3 regions of the Lysinibacillus sp. Y5S-8 genome follow, and region 2 is predicted to be linked to each of the others. Evidence: a T-box and tRNA genes for the amino acid it is inferred to sense, from the RefSeq annotation. Region 2 holds a T-box; the other regions hold tRNA genes.
What was found. The T-box of region 2 lies ahead of V6670_RS16020 (valine--tRNA ligase). A T-box ahead of a tRNA ligase gene usually reads a tRNA of that ligase, here a tRNA-Val.

Region 1: it encodes a tRNA-Val, which carries the amino acid that the T-box ahead of V6670_RS16020 (valine--tRNA ligase) is inferred to sense. The anticodon was not compared.
Region 3: it encodes a tRNA-Val, which carries the amino acid that the T-box ahead of V6670_RS16020 (valine--tRNA ligase) is inferred to sense. The anticodon was not compared.

The regions. Positions count from the first base shown of each region.
Region 1 is NZ_CP145889.1:255,827-259,048, forward strand. It holds rRNA gene V6670_RS01155 (23S ribosomal RNA) at 1-1,106, shown strand, start outside; rRNA gene rrf (5S ribosomal RNA) at 1,173-1,288, shown strand; tRNA gene V6670_RS01165 (tRNA-Val) at 1,300-1,375, shown strand; tRNA gene V6670_RS01170 (tRNA-Met) at 1,402-1,476, shown strand; tRNA gene V6670_RS01175 (tRNA-Asp) at 1,480-1,555, shown strand; tRNA gene V6670_RS01180 (tRNA-Thr) at 1,565-1,640, shown strand; tRNA gene V6670_RS01185 (tRNA-Tyr) at 1,648-1,731, shown strand; tRNA gene V6670_RS01190 (tRNA-Trp) at 1,736-1,809, shown strand; tRNA gene V6670_RS01195 (tRNA-His) at 1,857-1,932, shown strand; tRNA gene V6670_RS01200 (tRNA-Gln) at 1,942-2,016, shown strand; tRNA gene V6670_RS01205 (tRNA-Lys) at 2,031-2,103, shown strand; tRNA gene V6670_RS01210 (tRNA-Arg) at 2,122-2,198, shown strand; tRNA gene V6670_RS01215 (tRNA-Pro) at 2,214-2,290, shown strand; tRNA gene V6670_RS01220 (tRNA-Ala) at 2,306-2,381, shown strand; tRNA gene V6670_RS01225 (tRNA-Ser) at 2,395-2,487, shown strand; tRNA gene V6670_RS01230 (tRNA-Phe) at 2,492-2,567, shown strand; tRNA gene V6670_RS01235 (tRNA-Gly) at 2,574-2,647, shown strand; tRNA gene V6670_RS01240 (tRNA-Ile) at 2,652-2,725, shown strand; tRNA gene V6670_RS01245 (tRNA-Asn) at 2,733-2,809, shown strand; tRNA gene V6670_RS01250 (tRNA-Glu) at 2,811-2,882, shown strand; gene V6670_RS01255 (nitric oxide synthase oxygenase) at 3,201-3,222, shown strand, end outside.
Region 2 is NZ_CP145889.1:3,291,282-3,294,503, reverse strand. It holds gene V6670_RS16025 (valyl-tRNA synthetase) at 1-607, shown strand, start outside; T-box leader at 880-1,138, shown strand; gene V6670_RS16020 (valine--tRNA ligase) at 1,220-3,222, shown strand, end outside.
Region 3 is NZ_CP145889.1:3,630,848-3,634,069, reverse strand. It holds rRNA gene V6670_RS17760 (23S ribosomal RNA) at 1-1,637, shown strand, start outside; rRNA gene rrf (5S ribosomal RNA) at 1,806-1,921, shown strand; tRNA gene V6670_RS17750 (tRNA-Val) at 1,932-2,007, shown strand; tRNA gene V6670_RS17745 (tRNA-Thr) at 2,011-2,086, shown strand; tRNA gene V6670_RS17740 (tRNA-Lys) at 2,094-2,169, shown strand; tRNA gene V6670_RS17735 (tRNA-Leu) at 2,186-2,270, shown strand; tRNA gene V6670_RS17730 (tRNA-Gly) at 2,306-2,380, shown strand; tRNA gene V6670_RS17725 (tRNA-Leu) at 2,386-2,474, shown strand; tRNA gene V6670_RS17720 (tRNA-Arg) at 2,483-2,559, shown strand; tRNA gene V6670_RS17715 (tRNA-Pro) at 2,568-2,644, shown strand; tRNA gene V6670_RS17710 (tRNA-Ala) at 2,661-2,736, shown strand; tRNA gene V6670_RS17705 (tRNA-Met) at 2,764-2,837, shown strand; tRNA gene V6670_RS17700 (tRNA-Ile) at 2,845-2,921, shown strand; tRNA gene V6670_RS17695 (tRNA-Ser) at 2,937-3,029, shown strand; tRNA gene V6670_RS17690 (tRNA-Met) at 3,083-3,157, shown strand; tRNA gene V6670_RS17685 (tRNA-Asp) at 3,161-3,222, shown strand, end outside.

The DNA of each region.
Region 1 (3,222 bases), 1.6 Mb from region 2:
TCTCTGCAAAACCGTAAGGTGACGTATAGGGGCTGACGCCTGCCCGGTGCTGGAAGGTTAAGAGGAGTGGTTAGCGCAAGCGAAGCTGCGAATTGAAGCCCCAGTAAACGGCGGCCGTAACTATAACGGTCCTAAGGTAGCGAAATTCCTTGTCGGGTAAGTTCCGACCCGCACGAAAGGCGTAACGATCTGGGCACTGTCTCAACGAGAGACTCGGTGAAATTATAGTACCTGTGAAGATGCAGGTTACCCGCGACAGGACGGAAAGACCCCGTGGAGCTTTACTGTAGCCTGATATTGAATTTTGGTACAACTTGTACAGGATAGGTAGGAGCCAGAGATCTCGGAGCGCCAGCTTCGAAGGAGGCGTCGGTGGGATACTACCCTGGTTGTATTGAAATTCTAACCCATGCCCCTTAGCGGGGCAGGAGACAGTGTCAGGCGGACAGTTTGACTGGGGCGGTCGCCTCCTAAAAGGTAACGGAGGCGCCCAAAGGTTCCCTCAGAATGGTTGGAAATCATTCGTAGAGTGTAAAGGCACAAGGGAGCTTGACTGCGAGACCTACAAGTCGAGCAGGGTCGAAAGACGGGCTTAGTGATCCGGTGGTTCCGCATGGAAGGGCCATCGCTCAACGGATAAAAGCTACCCCGGGGATAACAGGCTTATCTCCCCCAAGAGTCCACATCGACGGGGAGGTTTGGCACCTCGATGTCGGCTCATCGCATCCTGGGGCTGTAGTCGGTCCCAAGGGTTGGGCTGTTCGCCCATTAAAGCGGTACGCGAGCTGGGTTCAGAACGTCGTGAGACAGTTCGGTCCCTATCCGTCGTGGGCGTAGGAAATTTGAGAGGAGCTGTCCTTAGTACGAGAGGACCGGGATGGACACACCGCTGGTGTACCAGTTGTCTTGCCAAAGGCATCGCTGGGTAGCTATGTGTGGACGGGATAAGTGCTGAAAGCATCTAAGCATGAAGCCCCCCTCAAGATGAGATTTCCCATTACGCAAGTAAGTAAGATCCCTCAAAGACGATGAGGTAGATAGGTTCGAGGTGGAAGTGTGGTGACACATGGAGCTGACGAATACTAATCGATCGAGGACTTAACCAAAAACGTTTGAAACATTCAATGCACGTTTATCCAGTTTTGAAAGAACAACTCTTTCAACTGAATAAGTGAAGTGATGATGGCAAAGAGGCCACACCCGTTCCCATACCGAACACGGAAGTTAAGCTCTTTAGCGCCGATGGTAGTTGGGGGCTTCCCCCTGTGAGAGTAGGACATCGCTTCGCTTATTTTTCGTGGAGGATTAGCTCAGCTGGGAGAGCATCTGCCTTACAAGCAGAGGGTCGGCGGTTCGAGCCCGTCATCCTCCACCATTATTTATACAACAGTATAGTATTATCGCGGGGTGGAGCAGTGGTAGCTCGTCGGGCTCATAACCCGAAGGTCGTTGGTTCAAATCCAGCCCCCGCAACCAAATGGTCCCGTGGTGTAGCGGTTAACATGCCTGCCTGTCACGCAGGAGATCGCCGGTTCGATCCCGGTCGGGACCGCCATTTTTTTTTGCCGGTGTAGCTCAGTTGGTAGAGCAACTGACTTGTAATCAGTAGGTCGTGGGTTCGACTCCTATCGCCGGCACCATTCCCTTGGAGGGGTAGCGAAGTGGCTAAACGCGGCGGACTGTAAATCCGCTCCTTAGGGTTCGGCGGTTCGAATCCGTCCCCCTCCACCATTTTAGGGGCATAGTTCAACGGTAGAATAGAGGTCTCCAAAACCTTTGGTGTGGGTTCGATTCCTACTGCCCCTGCCAGGTATTGAGGTACTCGTTCATATACAGCTGTTATAATTTATATAGTGGCGATTGTGGCGAAGTGGTTAACGCATCGGATTGTGGTTCCGACATTCGTGGGTTCGATTCCCATCAGTCGCCCCATTTTCAAATTGGGGTATAGCCAAGCGGTAAGGCAACGGATTTTGATTCCGTCATGCCTAGGTTCGAATCCTAGTACCCCAGCCATTTTTCTTTTTTACGAGCCATTAGCTCAGTTGGTAGAGCATCTGACTTTTAATCAGAGGGTCGAAGGTTCGAGTCCTTCATGGCTCATCGTTTTTAATGAATATTGCGCCCGTAGCTCAATTGGATAGAGCGTCTGACTACGGATCAGAAGGTTATGGGTTCGACTCCTGTCGGGCGCGCCAATAAATTTATGTTTTCGGAATGTAGCTCAGCTTGGTAGAGCACTTGGTTTGGGACCAAGGGGTCGTAGGTTCGAATCCTGTCATTCCGACCATTTTTTATGTTAAATGGGGCCTTAGCTCAGCTGGGAGAGCGCCTGCCTTGCACGCAGGAGGTCAGCGGTTCGATCCCGCTAGGCTCCACCAGTTCAATATTTTTGGAGGTATACCCAAGTCTGGCTGAAGGGATCGGTCTTGAAAACCGACAGGCGGGTAACACCGCGCGGGGGTTCGAATCCCTCTACCTCCTCCATTTTGGGTCAGTAGCTCAGTTGGTAGAGCATTAGATTGAAGCTCTAAGTGTCGGCGGTTCGATTCCGTCCTGACCCACCATTATTTGCGGGTGTAGTTTAATGGTAAAACCTCAGCCTTCCAAGCTGATGTCGTGAGTTCGATTCTCATCACCCGCTCCAAAATGGGCCTATAGCTCAGCTGGTTAGAGCGCACGCCTGATAAGCGTGAGGTCGATGGTTCGAGTCCATTTAGGCCCATCATTATTCCGAAGTAGCTCAGTTGGTAGTAGCACCTGACTGTTAATCAGGTTGTCGCAGGTTCGAGTCCTGCCTTCGGAGCCACGGCCCGTTGGTCAAGTGGTTAAGACACCGCCCTTTCACGGCGGTAACACGGGTTCGAATCCCGTACGGGTCATCAAGCATGTAGCACAAATATGTGTTACATGCTTTTTCTTTTATCAATAAATGACATAGTAGTAAAGAGTGAAAGCTACGAATCCGCTATCAATGGTTCAGTAGCTTTTTTACATGACTAATATTTTGTTTCTCCTTTCTAATAAGATGTTTCCCACTACTTTTCCTTCTTCATTCACAATATTTTCTAACCATGATTCGATTCATTGTAAATTTGAACAAACTATTTCATATATGCAATATGTATGTTTTTTTATGGCTATTTTCGTGGTGCTTGTCGTTTTGTTCCTCTAATATGAGGATAAGTGGAGGAATCGAAATGAATATACAGGAGATCCAGC
Region 2 (3,222 bases):
ACAGTGGCAAGCCATGCAGTTAGAGGATTCACTTCGATTAATGGGCATCTACCATATTACTGCACATGTTCGTTTTGATTTTCAAGATATGCAAGCATTTACAGGTGATGATAATTTAATTACAATTGATGCCCTTGATGTCCAAGGAGATACTGGTTATTTTGAGTATGCTGTACCTTTACATGTGGATTTACCAAAAGAATCAGATGTCAAAGATTTAATGGTCAAAGATATTCGCCCTAGTCTGTCGAATCAGATGTGTCAGCTTGAGTGGACAGTTACAAGTATTTTTAACGAATATGAACCCGTTGTTGAAAATGATACTTTAGACAATCCACACCTAATGGCTCATGCTTTCGATCAAGAAGAAAAAATGGCTGTAATCGAGGAAAGTGTTCAAGTGAAACAACCTACCGCAGTAGCAGCAGCTTCACGCCAAGAGACCTCTACAACAGTTGACCAAAAGATAGCAATGAGAGAATCCTCAAGCCATATTGTTGTACGTGAATCCAGCACTTGGCATGAAGTGCCTTCCATGATTTGGGACCTAACAGAAGAGTATACACCGCTTAAAGTCCGTGTTTCAAATGATGTCTTTCAAAAGTAAATAGCAGAGAAGTAGTAGGAGCAATAAGAAGACTAAATCGCCTGATGTTGGCACAATAATGACACGGATAAACTGAAAAGCACAAATTGGCACAATAATGGTTCTACAATAAAAACGAACTTGTCGTAGCCAAGGGGGTAAAAGCCAAGGGTTATACTTGCGTCGACGCATTGAATTGTCACTTCCTTTTCTATTTACTTTACTCTTACTAAAAGATGACTAAATCACTTGAAAAATGACACGATTCTGCGGTACAATAAGGAAAATCAAATACAGATGCTATGATAGGGAAGAGTAAATTATGTCTACATTTTCAGAGAGGAAACGGTAGCTGAGAAGTTTCTATTTGTACTTAGTTGAAGGTAGCCCTTGAGCAGCTTTAGTGAACTAACAGTAGTTAAAGCCGGTTAAACACCGTTACCGAATTAAGAGCCAGTAGGGAAGGCTGAGAAAATGTGTCATTTAGCATTGATCTTAACCGCTGCTGGAATTAAAGGTGGTACCGCGAATTAAAACTCCTTCGTCCTTTTAGACGAGAGGAGTTTTTTTATTGGGTAAAAAAATGAACAGCATTTCTTTACCAATAGTCTTCAAACAATAGGAGGAGTCAAGATGACAGAAAACATTTCAATGCCAACTAAATATGACCCACAGTCCATTGAAGCCGGTCGCTATGAATGGTGGTTACAAGGGAAATTTTTCGAGGCACAGCCTGAAAGTGGGAAAAAGCCTTATTCCATCGTTATTCCACCACCGAACGTAACAGGTAAATTACATCTTGGGCATGCTTGGGATACAACATTACAAGATATCCTTACTCGTATGAAACGCATGCAAGGCTATGATGCCCTTTGGTTACCAGGTATGGACCATGCAGGGATCGCAACACAAGCAAAAGTAGAAGCAAAACTGCGTGAGGATAATATTACACGTTATGATTTAGGCCGTGAAAAATTCCTTGAAAAAACATGGGAATGGAAAGAAGAATATGCTGGACATATTCGTGATCAATGGGCAAAGCTTGGCCTTGGTTTAGACTACACACGTGAACGTTTCACACTAGATAAAGGTCTTTCAGATGCAGTTAAAACAGTTTTTATTGAGTTATATGAAAAAGGTTTAATTTACCGTGGCGAACGTATTATCAACTGGGATCCAGCAGCGAAAACAGCACTATCTGATATTGAGGTAATTTATCAGGATGTGCAAGGTGCATTCTATCATATGAAATATCCTTTAGCGGATGGTTCAGGATATGTAGAAGTTGCTACAACACGTCCTGAAACAATGCTCGGTGACTCTGGGGTAGCTGTTCACCCGAACGATGAGCGCTATCAGCATTTAATTGGTAAAACAGTTATTTTACCGATTGTAGGTCGTGAAATTCCGATTGTAGCTGATGACTATGTTGATAAGGAATTTGGTACTGGAGTTGTAAAAATGACACCAGCACATGATCCGAACGACTTTGAAGTTGGAAATCGTCACAACCTAGAGCGCATTCTTGTGATGAATGAAGACGGTACAATGAATGATCTTGCCGGCAAATATAAAGGGATGGATCGTTTTGAATGCCGTAAGCAAATTGTTGCTGATTTACAAGAAGCAGGCGTGCTGATTCGTATTGAAGAGCATATGCATTCAGTAGGTCACTCTGAACGTTCTGGTGCTGTTGTTGAGCCATACCTTTCAGCACAATGGTTCGTTAAAATGCAACCACTTGCTGACACTTCCCTCGAGCTTCAAAAAGACGAAGAAGGGAAAGTAAACTTTGTCCCAGCTCGTTTTGAAAACACATATTCTCGTTGGATGGAGAATATCCGTGATTGGTGTATTTCTCGTCAATTATGGTGGGGCCATCAAATCCCAGCTTGGTATCATAATGAAACAGGCGAAGTTTACGTAGGAAAAGAAGCTCCAGCTGATTCCAAAAATTGGACACAAGATGAAGATGTACTCGATACTTGGTTCTCTTCTGCGCTATGGCCGTTTTCTACAATGGGCTGGCCAGATGAGGCAAATGAAGAATATAAACGTTATTACCCAACCAGCACATTAGTAACGGGATATGATATTATTTTCTTCTGGGTATCTCGCATGATTTTCCAAGGTCTTGAATTTACAGGTCAACGCCCATTCAAAGATGTGTTAATTCACGGTTTAGTACGTGATGGCGAAGGTCGTAAAATGAGTAAATCACTTGGTAATGGTGTAGATCCAATGGATGTTATTGAGCAATACGGTGCAGACTCTTTACGCTATTTCCTAGCGACTGGTTCATCACCTGGTCAAGATTTACGCTATACAACTGAAAAAGTAGAGGCAGTATGGAATTTTGCCAATAAGATTTGGAATGCATCACGTTTCGCACTTATGAATATGGACGGTATGACCTATGATGAAATCGACTTAACAGGTGAAAAATCCGTTGCTGACAAATGGATCTTAACACGCTTAAATGAAACGATTGAACGTGTAACTTCTCTTGCAGAACGTTATGAATTTGGAGAAGTTGGCCGTGAATTATACAATTTCATTTGGGATGATTTCTGTTCTTGGTATATTGAAATGGCGAAATTACCACTTTACGGTGAGGATGAAGTAGCTAAAAAGAC
Region 3 (3,222 bases), 340 kb from region 2:
AGTGAGAATGCCGGTATGAGTAGCGAAAGACGGGTGAGAATCCCGTCCACCGTATGACTAAGGTTTCCTGAGGAAGGCTCGTCCGCTCAGGGTTAGTCGGGACCTAAGCCGAGGCCGATAGGCGTAGGCGATGGACAACAGGTTGATATTCCTGTACCACCTCCTCACCGTTTGAGAAATGGGGGGACGCAGTAGGATAGGGTAAGCGCGCTGTTGGTTATGCGCGTCCAAGCAGTAAGGCGTGTGTGTAGGCAAATCCGCACACTGTAACGTTGAGCTGTGATGGCGAGTCCGTATGGACGAAGTTCCTGATTTCACACTGCCAAGAAAAGCCTCTATCAGGTGAGAGGTGCCCGTACCGCAAACCGACACAGGTAGTCGAGGAGAGAATCCTAAGGTGTGCGAGAGAACTCTCGTTAAGGAACTCGGCAAAATGACCCCGTAACTTCGGGAGAAGGGGTGCTCTTGAGCGTGCAAGCGCATGAGAGCCGCAGTGAATAGGCCCAGGCGACTGTTTAGCAAAAACACAGGTCTCTGCAAAACCGTAAGGTGACGTATAGGGGCTGACGCCTGCCCGGTGCTGGAAGGTTAAGAGGAGTGGTTAGCGCAAGCGAAGCTGCGAATTGAAGCCCCAGTAAACGGCGGCCGTAACTATAACGGTCCTAAGGTAGCGAAATTCCTTGTCGGGTAAGTTCCGACCCGCACGAAAGGCGTAACGATCTGGGCACTGTCTCAACGAGAGACTCGGTGAAATTATAGTACCTGTGAAGATGCAGGTTACCCGCGACAGGACGGAAAGACCCCGTGGAGCTTTACTGTAGCCTGATATTGAATTTTGGTACAACTTGTACAGGATAGGTAGGAGCCAGAGATCTCGGAGCGCCAGCTTCGAAGGAGGCGTCGGTGGGATACTACCCTGGTTGTATTGAAATTCTAACCCATGCCCCTTAGCGGGGCAGGAGACAGTGTCAGGCGGACAGTTTGACTGGGGCGGTCGCCTCCTAAAAGGTAACGGAGGCGCCCAAAGGTTCCCTCAGAATGGTTGGAAATCATTCGTAGAGTGTAAAGGCACAAGGGAGCTTGACTGCGAGACCTACAAGTCGAGCAGGGTCGAAAGACGGGCTTAGTGATCCGGTGGTTCCGCATGGAAGGGCCATCGCTCAACGGATAAAAGCTACCCCGGGGATAACAGGCTTATCTCCCCCAAGAGTCCACATCGACGGGGAGGTTTGGCACCTCGATGTCGGCTCATCGCATCCTGGGGCTGTAGTCGGTCCCAAGGGTTGGGCTGTTCGCCCATTAAAGCGGTACGCGAGCTGGGTTCAGAACGTCGTGAGACAGTTCGGTCCCTATCCGTCGTGGGCGTAGGAAATTTGAGAGGAGCTGTCCTTAGTACGAGAGGACCGGGATGGACACACCGCTGGTGTACCAGTTGTCTTGCCAAAGGCATCGCTGGGTAGCTATGTGTGGACGGGATAAGTGCTGAAAGCATCTAAGCATGAAGCCCCCCTCAAGATGAGATTTCCCATTACGCAAGTAAGTAAGATCCCTCAAAGACGATGAGGTAGATAGGTTCGAGGTGGAAGTGTGGTGACACATGGAGCTGACGAATACTAATCGATCGAGGACTTAACCAAAAATGTTTGAACCATTCAATGAACCGTTTATCCAGTTTTGAAAGAACAAAACTTTCAATAAAAAAAGAGCTTCACGACACTATTTATTTGAAGCTGATATTAAAGGAACTTCTGCTAAGAACGCAACATCCATGTTGCAACGCAGAAGCCAGCACATCCATGTGCAAGTCTAGTGATGATGGCAAAGAGGTCACACCCGTTCCCATACCGAACACGGAAGTTAAGCTCTTTAGCGCCGATGGTAGTTGGGGGCTTCCCCCTGTGAGAGTAGGACGTCGCTAGGCATAGTACCCAGGAGGATTAGCTCAGCTGGGAGAGCATCTGCCTTACAAGCAGAGGGTCGGCGGTTCGAGCCCGTCATCCTCCACCATATGCCGGTTTAGCTCAGCAGGTAGAGCAACTGACTTGTAATCAGTAGGTCGTGGGTTCGATTCCTATAGCCGGCACCATTTTTTAGAGCCATTAGCTCAGTTGGTAGAGCATCTGACTTTTAATCAGAGGGTCGAAGGTTCGAGTCCTTCATGGCTCACCATTTTTAATAATAATAAGCGGGTGTGGCGGAATTGGCAGACGCACTAGACTTAGGATCTAGCGCCGCAAGGCGTGGGGGTTCGACTCCCTTCACCCGCACCATTATTTCATTGCCAGATAAAAAAACTTATGCACATGCGGAAGTAGTTCAGTGGTAGAACACCACCTTGCCAAGGTGGGGGTCGCGAGTTCGAACCTCGTCTTCCGCTCCAAATGTGCCGGGGTGGCGGAACTGGCAGACGCACAGGACTTAAAATCCTGCGGTAGGTGACTACCGTACCGGTTCGATTCCGGTCCTCGGCACCATTTTTAATGCGCCCGTAGCTCAATTGGATAGAGCGTCTGACTACGGATCAGAAGGTTATGGGTTCGACTCCTGTCGGGCGCGCCAAAAAAGAACGGGAAGTAGCTCAGCTTGGTAGAGCACTTGGTTTGGGACCAAGGGGTCGCAGGTTCGAATCCTGTCTTCCCGACCATTTCCAAAGAAATTATGGGGCCTTAGCTCAGCTGGGAGAGCGCCTGCCTTGCACGCAGGAGGTCAGCGGTTCGATCCCGCTAGGCTCCACCATAATAAATTAACCAGTATAAAGATCCTGGCGGCGTAGCTCAGCTGGCTAGAGCGTACGGTTCATACCCGTAAGGTCGGGGGTTCGATCCCCTCTGCCGCCATCTTAAAGGACCTTTAGCTCAGTTGGTTAGAGCAGACGGCTCATAACCGTCCGGTCGCAGGTTCGAGTCCTGCAAGGTCCACCATTTATATAATGCAACGGAGGTATACCCAAGTCTGGCTGAAGGGATCGGTCTTGAAAACCGACAGGCGGGTAACACCGCGCGGGGGTTCGAATCCCTCTACCTCCTCCAGTTTTAAATCTTTATAAATGGTGCTTTAAAAACTCGAAACAGTATAAAATTATCGCGGGGTGGAGCAGTGGTAGCTCGTCGGGCTCATAACCCGAAGGTCGTTGGTTCAAATCCGGCCCCCGCAACCAAATGGTCCCGTGGTGTAGCGGTTAACATGCCTGCCTGTCACGCAGGAGATCGCCGGTTCGATCCC